2 regions of the Bradyrhizobium sp. GW821-FHT13H06 genome follow, and region 1 is predicted to be linked to the other one. Evidence: riboswitches for the same ligand, from Rfam matches in the RefSeq annotation. Region 1 holds a riboswitch; the other holds the start of a gene.
What was found. Region 1 has a riboswitch for glycine ahead of AC1RQP_RS27430 (D-amino acid dehydrogenase). Riboswitches for the same ligand answer to the same signal wherever they lie in the genome.
Positions count from the first base shown of each region.

Region 2: another riboswitch for glycine. It lies ahead of gcvT (glycine cleavage system aminomethyltransferase GcvT); the one in region 1 lies ahead of AC1RQP_RS27430 (D-amino acid dehydrogenase).

Region 1 covers NZ_JBXAPN010000007.1:214,355-221,886, forward strand. Annotated here, with positions in the region: gene AC1RQP_RS27420 (ABC transporter permease) at 1-35, opposite strand, end outside; gene AC1RQP_RS27425 (ABC transporter permease) at 55-996, opposite strand; gene AC1RQP_RS27430 (D-amino acid dehydrogenase) at 1,175-2,476, opposite strand; glycine riboswitch at 2,546-2,651, opposite strand; glycine riboswitch at 2,655-2,759, opposite strand; gene AC1RQP_RS27435 (M20/M25/M40 family metallo-hydrolase) at 2,854-3,984, opposite strand; gene AC1RQP_RS27440 (ABC transporter substrate-binding protein) at 4,254-5,861, shown strand; gene AC1RQP_RS27445 (ABC transporter substrate-binding protein) at 5,957-7,532, shown strand, end outside.
Region 2 covers NZ_JBXAPN010000007.1:75,748-83,279, reverse strand. Annotated here, with positions in the region: gene AC1RQP_RS26750 (NADP-dependent isocitrate dehydrogenase) at 1-147, shown strand, start outside; gene AC1RQP_RS26745 (DUF3455 domain-containing protein) at 242-742, shown strand; gene AC1RQP_RS26740 (DUF3303 domain-containing protein) at 748-1,032, shown strand; gene AC1RQP_RS26735 (cyclic nucleotide-gated ion channel) at 1,036-2,265, opposite strand; gene alaS (alanine--tRNA ligase) at 2,272-4,950, opposite strand; glycine riboswitch at 5,174-5,262, shown strand; gene gcvT (glycine cleavage system aminomethyltransferase GcvT) at 5,409-6,557, shown strand; gene gcvH (glycine cleavage system protein GcvH) at 6,568-6,936, shown strand; gene gcvP (aminomethyl-transferring glycine dehydrogenase) at 7,114-7,532, shown strand, end outside.

The DNA.
Region 1 (7,532 bases):
GGGATGGACGACTGGGGAAGGGTATCGACCGACATTTGTATCCTTATCCTTGCCTCAGTACCGGATCCGGGGATCGAGCAGGGTGTAGGCGACGTCGATGAGAAGATTGACGACGACATAGATCAGCGACGTCAGCAGGATCATCGCCTGGATCACCGGATAGTCGCGCGCCAGCACCGCATCAACGGTGAGGCGGCCGATGCCGGGGATGTTGAACACGCTCTCGGTGACAACGACACCGGAGATCAGGAGCGCGAAGCCGGTGCCGATCACGGTGATCACGGGGACCGCGGCGTTGCGCAGCGCATGGCGCATCATCACCGCGACCTCGTTGATGCCTTTGGCGCGCGCGGTACGGACATAGTCCTCGCCGAGCACGTCGAGCATCGCCGCGCGCGTCATGCGCGCGATCAGGGCGATGTAGATGAAGGAGAGTGCGCAGGTCGGCAGGATGATGCGCTCGAAGAACGGCCCGAAGCCGTTCGAGATGCTGCGGAAGCCCTGCACCGGCACCCAGCGCAGGTCGATGGCGAAGATCTGGATCAGGAGATAGCCGACCACGAACACCGGCACCGAGAAGCCGAGCACGGACAGGCCCATCACGAAGCGGTCGATCCAGGTGCCGTGCTTCCAGGCCGCGATCACCCCCAGGGGAACGGCGACGACGACCGCGAGGACGATGGTCGACAGCGCGATCGAGATCGACGGCTCGACGCGCTGGCCGATCATCTTCATCACCGGCAGGTTGGAGATCAGCGAGGTCCCGAGGTCGCCGTGCAGCAGCTTGTTCACCCATGTGATGAACTGCACGATCAGGGGCTCGTTCAGGCCGAGCGAGGCGCGGATGCGCTCGAGCCGTTCCGGTGTCGCGTTGTCGCCGGCGAGAATCGCGGCGGGATCCCCCGGCGTCAGCCGCAGAAGCAGGAACACGAACAGCGCGACGACGCCCATCACGGGCACCGCGGCCAGAACGCGGCGAATAAGATAACCCAGCATGCACTTATCTCCGGCTACGGAACGTGTGGAGCCCTGAGGCTCCCGTGAACTCTGTCGTGTCTATCATGCCTATCACTTGGGCTGGAAAGGCCGCTCGGAGACGCCGTCCTCTTAGGGCAAATTGTGTGCCAAGGGCTGCGCCGTAGCAAGAGGCCGGCATGTCTCGGATATCGACCACTCAGGATGCATGTCGCAGTTCACGCTCAACCCCAAGTGAAGGGACCGTCGGCGGAGCGTTGAGGCCGCGCCAGCCGTCGATGGTCTGGGCGATCATCTGCGCCGTCGCGGCCGACAGAGTCCAGCCGAGATGGCCGTGGCCGGTGTTGAAGAACACGCCCGGTATCCGCCCGGCGCGCACGACCGGCATCATGTTCGGCATCATCGGGCGCAGCCCTGCCCACGGCACGACGCGCGACGTTTCGACGGCGGGGAAGTTGTTGCGCACCCAGTCGATCAGCGGCTGCACGCGGTCGGCGCGGATGTCGCGATTGAAGTCGTTGAATTCGGCGGTGCCGGCGACGCGAAAACGATCGGCGCCGAGCCGGCTGGTGACGATCTTGGCGGCCTCGTCGAGCAGGCTCACCGTCGGGGTGGCGTTGCGGCTTTCGGCGGTGTCGAGCTGCACCGTGATCGAGTAGCCCTTCACCGGATAGACGTTGACGCGCTCGTCCAGCAGGGCGGCGAAGTGACGGCTCGCAACGCCCGCGCAGACCACGACGCCGTCCGCGTTCAGTGCGCCGCGCGCGGCCGCGACGGCATCGCTCGCGGCCAGATCGGCCCAGCCGATGACGAAGCCGCTGCCGGCACGTGCGATCGAATCGATATTGGCCTCGTGGATGAAGGTCGCGCCACGCCGCTTGCAGGCTTCCGCCAGGCCGCGGGTGAACTTGTGGATATCGCCGGTCGCATCCGACGGCGTGTAGAAGCCGCCATAATAGTCCTTGCGCAGTGTCGGCTCGATGCTGCGGATTTCCTCCAACGTCACCGGGCGGCGATCGAGGCCGCCTTCCTGCAGCAGCGCGTTGACGCGCAGACCGGATTCGAAGCCGGCCTTGTCACGATAGATGTGGAGGATGCCGCGGCGTTCGAGATCGAAGTCGATCCCTTCGCGCGCCGCGATGTCGAACAGATACCTGCGCGCTTCGATCGCGAGCCGCGTGGTCTCGATGGTGTTGGCGCGGTAGTTGCCGATGTTGGCGACGAACTCGCTCATCCACGAATATTTGTGCCAGTTCGGCCGCGGGTTCATCAGCAGCGGCGCGTCGCGCCGAAACATCCAGCGCAAGCCCTTCAGGATCGTCGCCGTGCTGTTCCACACTTCGGCGTTCGATGCGGAGAGCTGCCCGCCATTGGCGAAGGACGTCTCCATCGCGGCGTAGCGGTGCTTGTCGAGCACCGTCACCTTGTAGCCGCGTTCGAGCAGGGCATAGGCGGTCGTGACGCCGGTGATGCCGGCGCCGATGATGGCAATATGGGTCATGGTGAAGTTCGGGGCTCCCGTGAGTTAGAGTCGGCGGACCGCCGGCCGTAAGGCCGTTGGCGGCGCCCCATCTGTCACGGTTACCTGAGAGCTTGATCCGCTGCGGATCTCGCAACGGACTATCCCCTTCGGTGGACGTCACGATTGCCTGAAATCGCGTCGTCTCTCTCCAGATCGTCCTGACGAAACGGTCCTTTTGCCTGAGAGTTTCCGGGGCGGTTGCTCCGTCGGCGCCGCAACGAAGGCTGAAAGCCTTCGCCGCGATCTCTCCCGCATCATCGCGTGGACGGCCGAGCAGTACGATACGCCTCATTTTTAGACAAGGCTAAATTTCGACCGTGACTGCCGACGTATTGTGCAGTGCAAATTCGATTCAATTACTCCAGAGTCGCCAGCAGACCTGCCATCAGCCGGCCGCGCTCGACCAGGCTATCGACCTCGATGAACTCCTCCAGCGTGTGGCCATTGCCGCCGCGGACACCGAGGCCGTCGAGCGTGGGAATTCCCATCGCGCCGGTGAAGTTGCCGTCGGAGCCGCCGCCGGAGCTGGCATGCGGTAAGTCCGCGCCGAGCGATTTGGCGATGCCGCGCGCCTTCTCATACAGCGCCATGGTACCCGCATCCGGCTCCCAAACCGGACGCGTCACGCCGCGCGTGACCTTGAACGTGACGTCGTTGGTGGTGCCCGACAGCGCCAGCATCCTCTCGACACCGCGGTCGAGATCGGCCTGACGCTTGGCCATGGAGAGCGCTTCGCCGGTTGCGGTCGTCGCAACGCAATTGACCCATTGTCCGCCGTGGACGACGCCGACCGAGAAGGTGCAGTCCTCCGTCGTCATCGCGTCGATCGCGAGGATCTGCCGCGCCATCTCGCGGATCGCCGAGCGTCCGGCCGACAACGTGGCGCCGGCGTGGCTCGGCCGTCCCGTCGCCTCGAGATTGAAGCGCGCGATGGCGTAGCGTCCGGTCGTGACGCCGTTGTCGGCGCGGCCGGGCTCCGGCACCAGCACGTATTTGTTGCGCGCCGCTTCCGCCTCGATGATGTCCCGCGTCGAAGGCGTGCCGACTTCCTCATCCGGCGTGAACAGCACGGTGATCGGCAGCGGTGTGGTGAACGAGGCGCGCGCCAGTTGCCGTATCGCTTCCAGCGAGAGGTAATTGCCGCCCTTCATATCGTAGATGCCGGGGCCATAGCACTTGTTGCCCTCGCGCCGCCATTTCAGCTTCTCGATGGTGCCGACCGGATGAACGGTATCCATGTGTCCGGCGATCAGGATGCCCGGCTCGCCCTGCTTGGGATGAGGAAAGCGCGCGCGGATGACGCCACCAAAGCCCTGGCGGCCGGCAATGCGCTCGATCGTCGCACCCATGATCGCCATATCCCGCGCCGCGATATCGAGCATGCGGTCCACGGCGCCTGCATCCCAGGTCGGACTCTCGCATTCGACCCAGCCGCGCAGGCCCTCGAGCATCGCCTCGGAATCAAAGGGAAGATTGGCAGGATTCATCTCAATGTCTCTCAAGCTTCGAAAGATGGAACGCGCATTGCATCGGCGCGGGGCAGGACAAGCGGAGGGTGTTGTAGAGCCAAACCGATCTTTGTGGAGCCCGTGCGCGCGCCGTGAGGGGCTGCGACGAAACCGGATTGACGCGCTCGGCACTGTCTGCAAGTCTCAAAAAGATAAAGGCATTGCATGAGGTTAGTTCGCCCAACGAATGAACCGCATGCTCAACCAATGACCTGCCTTTGAACAGTTTCACGTCAGGAGAACTTTCTATGTTCCACTTCATGCGCCGGGGGCGTCGCGCGTTCGCCTCCAAACTTGCGCTGTCGGTCGTCGCGCTTTCGACCGCGCTGGCCTCGCCAGTGCTTGCGGCCGGCAAGACCATCACGGCGGTGATGCATTCGGATCTGCGCATCATCGACCCGATCTTCACCACGGCCTACATCACGCGCGACCATGGCTACATGGTTTACGACACGCTGGTGGCGCCGGATTCGAGCTTCAAGATCCAGCCGCAGATGGCGGACTGGAAGATCTCCGACGACAAGCTCACCTATACCTTCACGCTGCGCGACGGCCTGAAATGGCATGACGGTGCGCCGGTGACGGCGGAAGACTGCGTTGCTTCGCTGAAGCGCTGGGCCGCGGTCGACGGCATGGGCCAGAAGCTCATGGACTTCACCGCGAGCATCGAGGCGACCGACGCCAAGACCATCACGCTGAAGCTGAAGGAGCCCTACGGCCTCGTGCTCGATTCCATCGGCAAGCCGTCCTCGCGCGTCGCCTTCATGATGCCGAAGCGCCTCGCCGAGACGCCGCCGGACAAGCAGATCCCGGAGCAGATCGGCTCGGGTCCCTTCAAGTTCGTGGCATCGGAATTCCAGCCCGGCGTGAAGGCGGTCTACGTCAAGAACACCGACTACGTGCCGCGCAAGGAGCCGGCGAGCTGGACCTCCGGCGGCAAGGTGGTGAAGGTGGATCGCGTCGAGTGGATCACCATGCCGGACTCGCAGACCGCAGTGAACGCGCTGCAGTCTGGCGACATCGACTTCATGGAGAACCTGCCGTTCGACATGCTGCCGGTGCTGGAAGCCAACAAGGAGCTCACGATCGAGGTCTCCAACAAGTTCGGTTTCCAGACGCTCGGCCGCATGAACTTCCTGCATCCGCCGTTCGACAACGTGAAGGTGCGGCGAGCTGCCCTGCTGGCGATGAACCAGAAGGACGTTCTCGATGCACTCGTCGGCAACGCCAAATATCAGAAGATCTGCGGCGCCTTCTTCGTGTGCGATACGCCGCTCGCGACCGACGTCGGCGCCGAGACTCTCATCAAGGGCAACGGCATGGCCGCAGCCAAGAAGGCGCTTGCCGAGTCCGGCTACGACGGCACACCGATCGTGATCATGGCGCCCGGCGACGTCACGACGCTCAAGGCGCAGCCGATCGTTGCAGCCCAGCTGCTGCGCGAGGCCGGCTTCAAGGTCGACCTGCAAGCGACTGACTGGCAGACGGTGGTGAGCCGCCGCGCCAGCCAGAAGCCGCCGAAGGAGGGCGGCTGGAACATGTTCTTCACCAACTGGGTCGCGGCCGACGTTGCCAACCCGATCGCCAATCTCTCGATCGGCGGCCAGGGCAAGAAGGGCTGGTTCGGCTGGGCCGAAGACCCCAAGATCGAGCAGCTCAAGGACGCTTTCGTCCGCGCATCCTCGCTCGACGAGCAGAAGAAGATCGCGGCCGAGATCCAGCAGGAGGCGTACGATCAGGTGATCTACATCCCGCTGGGGCAGTATCTCCTGCCGAGCGGCTGGCGCAAATCGCTGACCGGCCTGCTCGACGGTCCGGCGACGCCGCTGTTCTGGAACGTCAGCAAGTCGGAGTAGGCGAGGCGTTCTCGCCGCGACCTTCGTCCGGATCGCCACGCGGCGCCGCTGATATCAGCGGCGCCGCCCGCCAGGAAAGAGTCCAGGGGAGCCCGATGTTCCAACTCATGAGGGGGCGTTGCGCGTTCGCCTCCAGACTTGCGCTTTCGGTCGTCGCGCTTTCGGCTCTGGGCTCGCCAGTTCTTGCTGCGGGCAAGACCATTACCGCCGTGATGCACTCGGATCTGCGCGTCCTCGATCCGATCTACACGAGCGCCTACATCTCGCGTGATCATGGCTACATGATCTTCGACACGCTGATCGCGACGGATTCGAACTTCAAGATCCAGCCGCAGATGGCGGACTGGAAGATTTCCGACGACAAGCTCACCTATACCTTCACGCTGCGCGACGGCCTGAAGTGGCATGACGGTGCGCCGGTGACGGCGGAAGACTGCGTCGCTTCGCTGAAGCGCTGGGCCGCGGTCGACGGCATGGGCCAGAAGCTCATGGACTTCACCGCGAGCATCGAGGCGACCGACGCCAGGACCATCACGCTGAAGCTGAAGGAGCCCTACGGCCTGGTGCTCGATTCCATCGGCAAGCCGTCCTCGCGCGTTGCCTTCATGATGCCGAAGCGTCTCGCCGAGACGCCGTCCGACAAGCCGATCCCCGAGCAGATCGGCTCGGGTCCCTTCAAGTTCGTGGCGTCGGAATTCCAGCCCGGCGTGAAATCGATCTACGTCAGGAACACCGACTACGTGCCGCGCAAGGAGCCGGCGAGCTGGACTGCCGGCGGCAAGGTGGTGAAGGTGGACCGCGTCGAGTGGATCACCATGCCGGACGCCCAGACCGCGTTGAACGCGCTGCAGTCGGGCGACATCGATTTCATGGAAAATCCCGCCATTGAAATGTTGCCCGCCATCGAAGCCGACAAGGGGCTCAAAACCGAGATCCTGAACAAGTTCGGATTCCAGACGGGTGCGCGGATGAACTTCCTCCATCCGCCATTCGACAACGTCAAGGTTCGCCGCGCGGCACTCCTGGCGGTCAAGCAGAAGGACGTGCTCGATGCGCTGATCGGCGATCCCAAGTACTACAAGACCTGCGCCGCGATCTTCATCTGCGACACGCCTTTCGCGACCGACATTGGCGGTGAGACCCTCGCGAAGGGCGGTGACATTGCTGCGGCCAAGAAGGCGCTCGCCGAGTCCGGCTACGACGGGACACCCGTCGTGCTCATGGCGCCGGGCGACGTGTTGACGCTGAAGGCTCAGCCGATCGTGGTGGCCCAGCAACTGCGGGAAGCCGGCTTCAAGGTCGACCTGCAGGCCACCGACTGGCAGACGGTGGTGAGCCGGCGCGCCAGCCAGAAGTCCCCGAAGGAGGGCGGCTGGAACATGTTCATCACGAACTGGGTCAGCGCCGACGTGGTCAACCCGATCTCCAACGTCGCCGTCGGCGGGCAGGGCAAGAAGGGGGGCTGGTTCGGCTGGGCGGAGGACGTCAAGGTCGAGCAGCTCAAGGATGCCTTCGTTCGCGCGACCTCGGCGGAGGATCAGAAGAAGATCGCGGTCGAGATCCAGAAGGAAGTCTACGATCAGGTGCTCTATGTGCCGCTCGGCCAGTATCAGGGTCCGAGCGCATGGCGGAAGTCGATTAGCGGCGTGATCGACGGTCCGGCGACGCCGG
Region 2 (7,532 bases), 140 kb from region 1:
CTGGAGAAGGTCTGCGTCGACACCGTCGAGGCCGGCTACATGACCAAGGACCTCGCACTCCTGGTCGGCGCCGACCAGCGCTGGCTCTCGACCACCGGCTTCCTCGACAAGGTTGCCGAGAACCTGACGAAAGAGCTGGCGGCCTAGCCGCCATCCGCAATTTTGCCCGACTGGGCCAGACATCATCACGGGCCGCGCGTCAAGCGCGGCCCGTTTCTTTTTGGCTCTTGCGGAGACCACCATGTTCATCAAGCTTGCTGCCCCCACAACACTGCTCGCGGCCCTGCTCGCACCGGCGGGGGCCGCGGAGCCGATGCCCGAGGCCATCGCCGCACCTGGCGAGAGCGTGGTGCTCAGCGTCCACGCCGAGGGCGCGCAGGTCTATGAGTGCAAGGCGGGCACGGACGGCAAGCTGACCTGGGCCTTCCGCGAGCCGATCGCGACTCTCCTGTCGGAGGGCAAGACGATCGGCCGACACTATGCCGGGCCGAACTGGGAGCACGCCGACGGCAGCGCCGTGGTCGGCAAGGCCATTGCCAACGCGCCGGGCGCAACCGCCGCCGATATCGCCTGGCTGAAGCTGGAGGTCGCCTCCCGCCGCGGCAGCGGTGTCCTGACGCCGGTCACCACGGTCCAGCGCATCAACACCCATGGCGGCAAGCTCGACGGCGCATGCCAGAAGGCCGGCGAGTTCAAGAGCGCGCCCTACTCGGCCGACTACGTCTTTCTGAAGAAGGGCTGAGACCAATGCTCTTCATGGTGATCGAACGCTTCAGGGATCGCGACCCGATTCCGGTCTACCGGCGCGTGCGCGACGAGGGCGTCAAGTTTCCGGAAGGCCTCAAATATGTCGGCAGCTGGATCGAGCCGAATTTCGATCGCTGCTTCCAGCTGATGGAATGCGACGATGCCCGCCTGCTGCAGGAATGGGTTTTGAACTGCCAGGGCTTCGGCATGACCTTCGAGATCGTGCCCGTGGTGCCCAGCAAGGAGACGCGAGAGGTCGTCGCGCCATTCCTCGACGGGACGTGACGGCTACCCAGCAGGGCCCGCTTCCTTCTCCGCCTGCGCGAGCTCGGCGAGCGCGAGATCGCCGGTGTCGGCGAGCCTTGCCTTGGCGGTGGTATGGACGTGGTCGGCGAGCGTCGGCATGCGCTCGATCAGCGCGTGAAAATCCTGGGCGTCGAGCACGAGCAGCCGGGACTTGCGGGTCGCCGTCACCGTGCCGCTGCGCTTTGTTTTGTGCAGCAGCGCGATCTCGCCGAAGAAGGTACCGTCGGCGAGCCGCACATGCTGGCTCGGCAGCGCGATCTCGACCTCGCCGGCGGTGATGAAATACATCGACGAGGCGACATCGCCCCGCCGCACCAGGATCTCGCCCTGCTCGATGGTGCGCGCCCGGAGCAGCCGCATGATGTCGGCGATCTCCGCCGCCGACAGATGCGAGAACAGCGGCACCCGCGCCAGCATGCCCCAGGTGACGACGAAATCGCGCCGCTTCACCTCTTCCGCGAATGCGGTCGAGATGATCGCGACCGGCAGCGCGATCATGGCGAAGCCGGCGATGATGGCGAAGGTGGAGACGAACTTGCCGAGCGGCGTCACCGGCACGACGTCGCCATAGCCCACGGTGCCGAGCGTGACGATCGCCCACCACATCGCCTGCGGGATGGTGCCGAGCTTGTCCGGCTGCACGTCGCGCTCGATGGCGTAGAGCAGCGAGGCGAAGGTCAGCACCGCGCCGATCAGGATGACGATGCAGCCGATCAGCGCCCGCCGCTCGGCATGCACGGCCGCGAGCAGCGAGCGCATCGCCGGCGAATAGCGGATCAGCTTGAAGAACGGCAGCACGCCGAGCGCGGCCAGCGTCGCATGCCCGCCGGTGGCGAGCACGATTGCCGCCGGCAGGAACGCCATGAGATCGATGATGCCGAGCGCGGAGAAGGCGTAGCCGAGCCGGTCGGCCAGCGCGGAGCCCTTGCGCTGGGTGTGCCCCGCCACCGTCCACAGCCGCGCCGCATATTCCAGCGCGAACACGATCACGGACAGGACGGTGATGCCTGCGAACAGCGTGCCGAACTGCGCATCGAGCTCCGGCACCGAGGCGAGGATCATCGCGGCCACATTGAGCACGATGACCCCGATGATCAGCTGGATGAAGCGCGACCCGACCGAATAGGCCAGCGGATCGTGCTCCAGCAAATCGTAGAGGCGATCCCGAAATTCGGGATCGCGAAGCCCACGTCCGCGCGGAACGGGGGCCATGGCGACTTAAGCGCCCGCCATCGCTTTTTCGATCGCGGTGAGCGCGGCCGCCGCCTTGGCACCATCGGGACCGCCGGCCTGGGCCATGTCGGGCCGGCCGCCGCCGCCCTTGCCGCCGAGCGCCTCGGAGGCGATGCGCACGAGGTTCACGGCGTTGAAGCGCGCGGTGAGGTCCTGCGTGACGCCGACGACCACACCGGCCTTGCCGTCCTCGGTGACGCCGACGATGGCGACGACGCCCGAGCCGATCTGCTTCTTGCCGTCGTCGGCGAGGCTCTTGAGATCCTTCATCTCGATGCCTTCCACCGCGCGCGCCATCAGCTTGACGTCGCCGACCTCGCGCACGCTTGAGGCTGCGCCGTTGCCGGCGGAGGCGCCGCCGCCCATCGCGAGCTTCTTGCGGGCGTCGGAGAGCTCGCGCTCGAGCTTCTTGCGCTCCTCCATCAGCGCGGCAATGCGGGCGGGCACGTCGTCGAGGGAGGTGCGCAGCTCGTTCGCCGCGGTCTTCGCCAGCGCCATGGTGTCGTTGGCGTGCCTGCGCGCGTAATTGCCGGTCAGCGCCTCGATGCGGCGCACGCCGGATGCGACCGCGCTCTCGCCCGTCAGCGTGATCAGGCCGATATCGCCGGTGCGCTTGACGTGGGTGCCGCCGCAGAGCTCGACCGACCAGCCGAGCGCGTTGGTGCCCCGCTCGCGCGCGGTCCTGCCCATCGAGACGACGCGGACCTCGTCACCGTATTTCTCGCCGAACAGCGCGCGCGCTCCGGCCTCGCGCGCCTCGTCCACGCCCATGATGCGGGTCGTGACCTCGTCGTTCTCCAGCACCACGTCGTTGGCGATGTCCTCGACGCGGGCGAGCTCCTCCGCCGTGATCGGCTTCGGATGCACGAAGTCGAAACGCAGGCGGTCAGGTGCGACCATCGAGCCGCGCTGGGCGATGTGGTCGCCGAGCACCTGGCGCAGCGCCTCGTGGATGAGATGCGTCGCCGAGTGATGGGCGCGGATCGAGGAGCGGCGCGAATGATCCACCTCGAGCTGCAGCGCGGTGCCGAGCCTGATTTCGCCGCTCTCGACCGTGCCGATATGGACGAAGAAATCGCCGAGCTTCTTCTGCGTGTCGGTGACGCGGAACTTGACGCCGCCCTCACCCGTCAGCACGCCGGTGTCGCCGACCTGGCCGCCGGACTCCGCATAGAACGGCGTCTGGTTGAGCACGATCGCGCCCGTCTCACCGGCCTTGAGGCTGGCGACTTCGTGGCCGTCCTTGACCAGCGCGGACACTACGCCTTCGGCGCTCTCGGTCTCGTAGCCCAGGAATTCGGTCGCACCCAGCTTCTCGCGCAGCGGGAACCAGATCGCCTCGGAAGCCGCCTCGCCCGAGCCCTTCCAGGACTCGCGCGCCTTCACTTTCTGGCGCTCCATCGCATCCGTGAACGCGGCCTGGTCGACGCCGATGCCGCGCGACTTCAGCGCGTCCTGCGTCAGGTCCAGCGGGAAGCCGTAGGTGTCGTAGAGCGTGAAGGCGACGTCGCCGTCGAACATGTCGCCCTTCTTCAGGCCGGCCGACTTCTCGTCGAGGATGGCCAAGCCGCGCGACAGCGTCTTGCGGAAGCGGGTTTCTTCCAGCCGCAGCGTTTCCTCGATCAGATTCTCCGCGCGCATCAGGTCGGGATAGGCTTGGCCCATCTCGCGCACCAGCGCCCAGACCAGCCGATGCATCAGCGGCTCTTTCGCACCCAGCAGCTGCGCATGGCGCATGGCACGGCGCATGATCCGGCGCAGCACGTAGCCGCGGCCCTCGTTCGAGGGCAGCACGCCGTCGGCGACGAGGAACGCGGAGGAGCGCAGATGGTCGGCGATGACGCGGAACGAGGCCACGGTCTGCTCGTTCGGCCCGGTGCCGAGCGCGGACGCCGTCGCATCGATCAGGTTCTTGAACAGGTCGGTCTCGAACACGCTCTCGACGCCCTGGAGGATGCAGGCCATGCGCTCCAGGCCCATGCCGGTGTCGATCGAGGGACGCGGCAGCGGCTGGCGCTCCTCCTTCGTCACCTGCTCGAACTGCATGAACACGAGATTCCAGAATTCGAGGAAGCGGTCGCCGTCCTCCTCCGGCGAGCCCGGAGGCCCGCCCCAGATGTGCTCGCCGCGGTCGATGAAGATCTCCGAGCAGGGGCCGCACGGGCCGGTGTCGCCCATCGCCCAGAAATTGTCCGAGGTCGGGATGCGGATGATGCGGTCTTCGGAGAAGCCGGCGATCTTCTTCCACAGCCCCGCCGCCTCGTCGTCGGTGTGATAGACCGTGACGAGCAGCTTGTCCTTCTTCAGCCCGAACTCGGTGGTGATCAGCTTCCAGGCAAGCTCGATCGCGCGCTCCTTGAAATAGTCGCCGAACGAGAAATTGCCGAGCATCTCGAAGAAGGTGAGATGGCGCGCGGTGTAGCCGACATTGTCGAGGTCGTTGTGCTTGCCGCCGGCGCGCACGCATTTCTGCGAGGTGGTAGCGCGCTGATAGGGCCGCTTCTCCACGCCGGTGAAGACGTTCTTGAACTGCACCATGCCGGCATTGGTGAACATCAACGTGGGGTCGTTGCGCGGCACCAATGGCGAGGACGGCACGATCTCGTGGCCGTTCTCGGCAAAGAAGTTCAGAAAGGTCGACCTGATCTCGTTGACGCCGCTCATGTTCATCCAATCGGGTGTGCTTGGACCCGCTTCCTGCCATCCAAACCAGAGGTTAGGGCTGATATCTGCGGGCCAAAGCGCTTTTAGACAAGGCCTGCTTCAGTGTCCAGAAACTGTGCAAGGAGATCAGAGGGTTGCCGCAGGCGCGCAATCCCGGTTGAAAAGGCGAAACCGCCGCGTTGACAGGCTTGGCCGGCCTGTGGTCTTTAACCATCTATATCGTACGGCCACGTCGGGAGAGACCGGCTTTACTGCCGGCGCCGAAGGAGCAACCGCCCCGGAAACTCTCAGGCAAAAGGACCGCGTGGCTTTGATTGCATCTGGAAAGAGGCGCCGACGGGCCTAAGAACCCGGGTGGCACCCGCCGACGGGATAATACTCTCAGGCACAGCGACAGATGGGGCTTCGACAGGTTGGCCCGGGGAATTGTCCCCGGGGAACCGCCGAGGACCCCTGTGATGCCAGTACCCGACGACCAGAAATCTCTCCGACATACGCCCCTCCACGCCCTGCATGTGTCCCTCGGCGGCAAGATGGTGCCGTTCGCCGGCTATGACATGCCCGTGCAGTACCCTGCGGGCGTGCTGAAGGAGCACCTCCATACGCGCGCCGCGGCCGGCCTGTTCGACGTCTCCCACATGGGCCAGCTCGCGCTCCGGCCGAAGTCGGGCAAGGTCGCGGACGCCGCCCGCGCGCTGGAACGGCTGGTACCGCAGGACATCGTGGCGATCGCGCCCAACCGGCAGCGCTACGCCCAGTTCACCAATGCGGACGGCGGCATCCTCGACGATCTCATGGTCGCCAATTTCGGCGATCACCTGTTCCTGGTCGTCAACGCCGCCTGCAAGGACGCGGACGAGGCGCATCTGCGCGCGCACCTCGCGGACGACTGCGTCATCGATTCTCTTGCCGACCGCGCGCTGATCGCGCTGCAGGGCCCGAAGGCTGAGGCGGCGCTGGCGAAATTGTGTGCAGAGGCGCCGTCCATGACATTCATGGATGCCGGCCCGCATGAGGTCGCCGGCATCAAATGCTTCGTCTCGCGCTCCGGCTATACCGGCGAGGACGGCTTCGAAATCTCCGTTCCCGCCGCCGACGCCGAGCGCCTCACCAGGACGCTGCTCGAAAACCCGGACGTGCTGCCGATCGGCCTCGGCGCCCGCGACAGCCTGCGGCTGGAAGCCGGGCTTTGCCTGTACGGCCACGACATCGACACCGCGACCACGCCGGTCGAGGCCGCGCTGGAATGGTCGGTGCAGAAGAGCCGCCGCAGCGGCGGCGCGCGCGCCGGCGGCTTTCCCGGCGCCGAGAAAATCCTCGCCCATTTCGACAACGGCGCATCCCGCCGCCGCGTCGGCCTGCGGGCCGAAGGCCGCGCGCCGGTGCGCGAGGGCGCGTTGCTGTTTGCCGATCCGACCGCAGGCGAGCCGATCGGAAAGGTCACATCGGGCGGTTTCGGCCCGAGCCTGAACGCGCCGGTCGCGATGGGCTATGTGCCCACGAATCTGAGCGCGCTCGGCACGAAACTCTTCGCCGAGGTGCGCGGCCAGCGCCTGCCGCTCGCAGTCGCCGCCATGCCCTTCGTGAAAAACACCTACAAACGCTGAGGACAAGACAATGACCACGACGCTGTACACCTCCGACCATGAATGGCTCGCGATCGACGGCGACGTCGCCACCGTCGGCATCACCGATTACGCCCAGCAGCAGCTCGGCGACGTCGTGTTCGTCGAATTGCCCAAGGTCGGCCGGAGCTTGAAGAAGGCCGAAGCCGCCGCCGTCGTGGAATCGGTGAAGGCCGCCTCCGACGTCTACGCGCCTGTTACGGGCGAAGTGCTCGAGGCCAACGAGGCGCTCGCCGCCGAGCCGGCGCTGGTGAACTCGGACGCGCAGGGTGCGGCCTGGTTCTTCAAGATCAGGATTGCCGACAAGAGCGAGCTCGGCAGTCTCATGGATGAAGCCGCGTACAAGGCCCATACGGCGTGAGATGAAGCGCGATCTTTCCACATCGTCATGGCCGGGCTTGTCCCGGCCATCCACGGCCTTCTCACGGCACGAAGAACGTGGATGCCCGGGACATAGGCGAGCGAAGCGACGCCGTCCTTCGGACGGCTATGCCCGGGCATGACTCCGACGACAGAAGATCTAAAGCGAGGACCCATGATGACCGCGCACCGCAAATCCAACGGCGATACCGCCGCCTCTTTCGTCCGCCGCCACATCGGCCCCTCGGCGCGCGACGTCACCGCAATGCTCGAAACGGTCGGCGCGAAAAGCGTCGAGGCGCTGATGGCGGAGACGCTGCCAGCGTCGATCCGGCAGGCCGCCCCGCTCGACCTCGGCAAGCCGCTCAGCGAAACCGAGGCGATCGCGCATATGGGCGAGCTCGCAGCCCAGAACCAGGTCTTCACCTCGCTGATCGGCCAAGGCTATTCCGGCACGATCCTGCCCGCCGTCATCCAGCGCAACATCCTGGAGAATCCGGCCTGGTACACGGCCTATACGCCCTACCAGCCCGAGATCAGCCAGGGCCGGCTGGAGGCGCTGTTCAACTTCCAGACCATGATCTGCGACCTCACCGG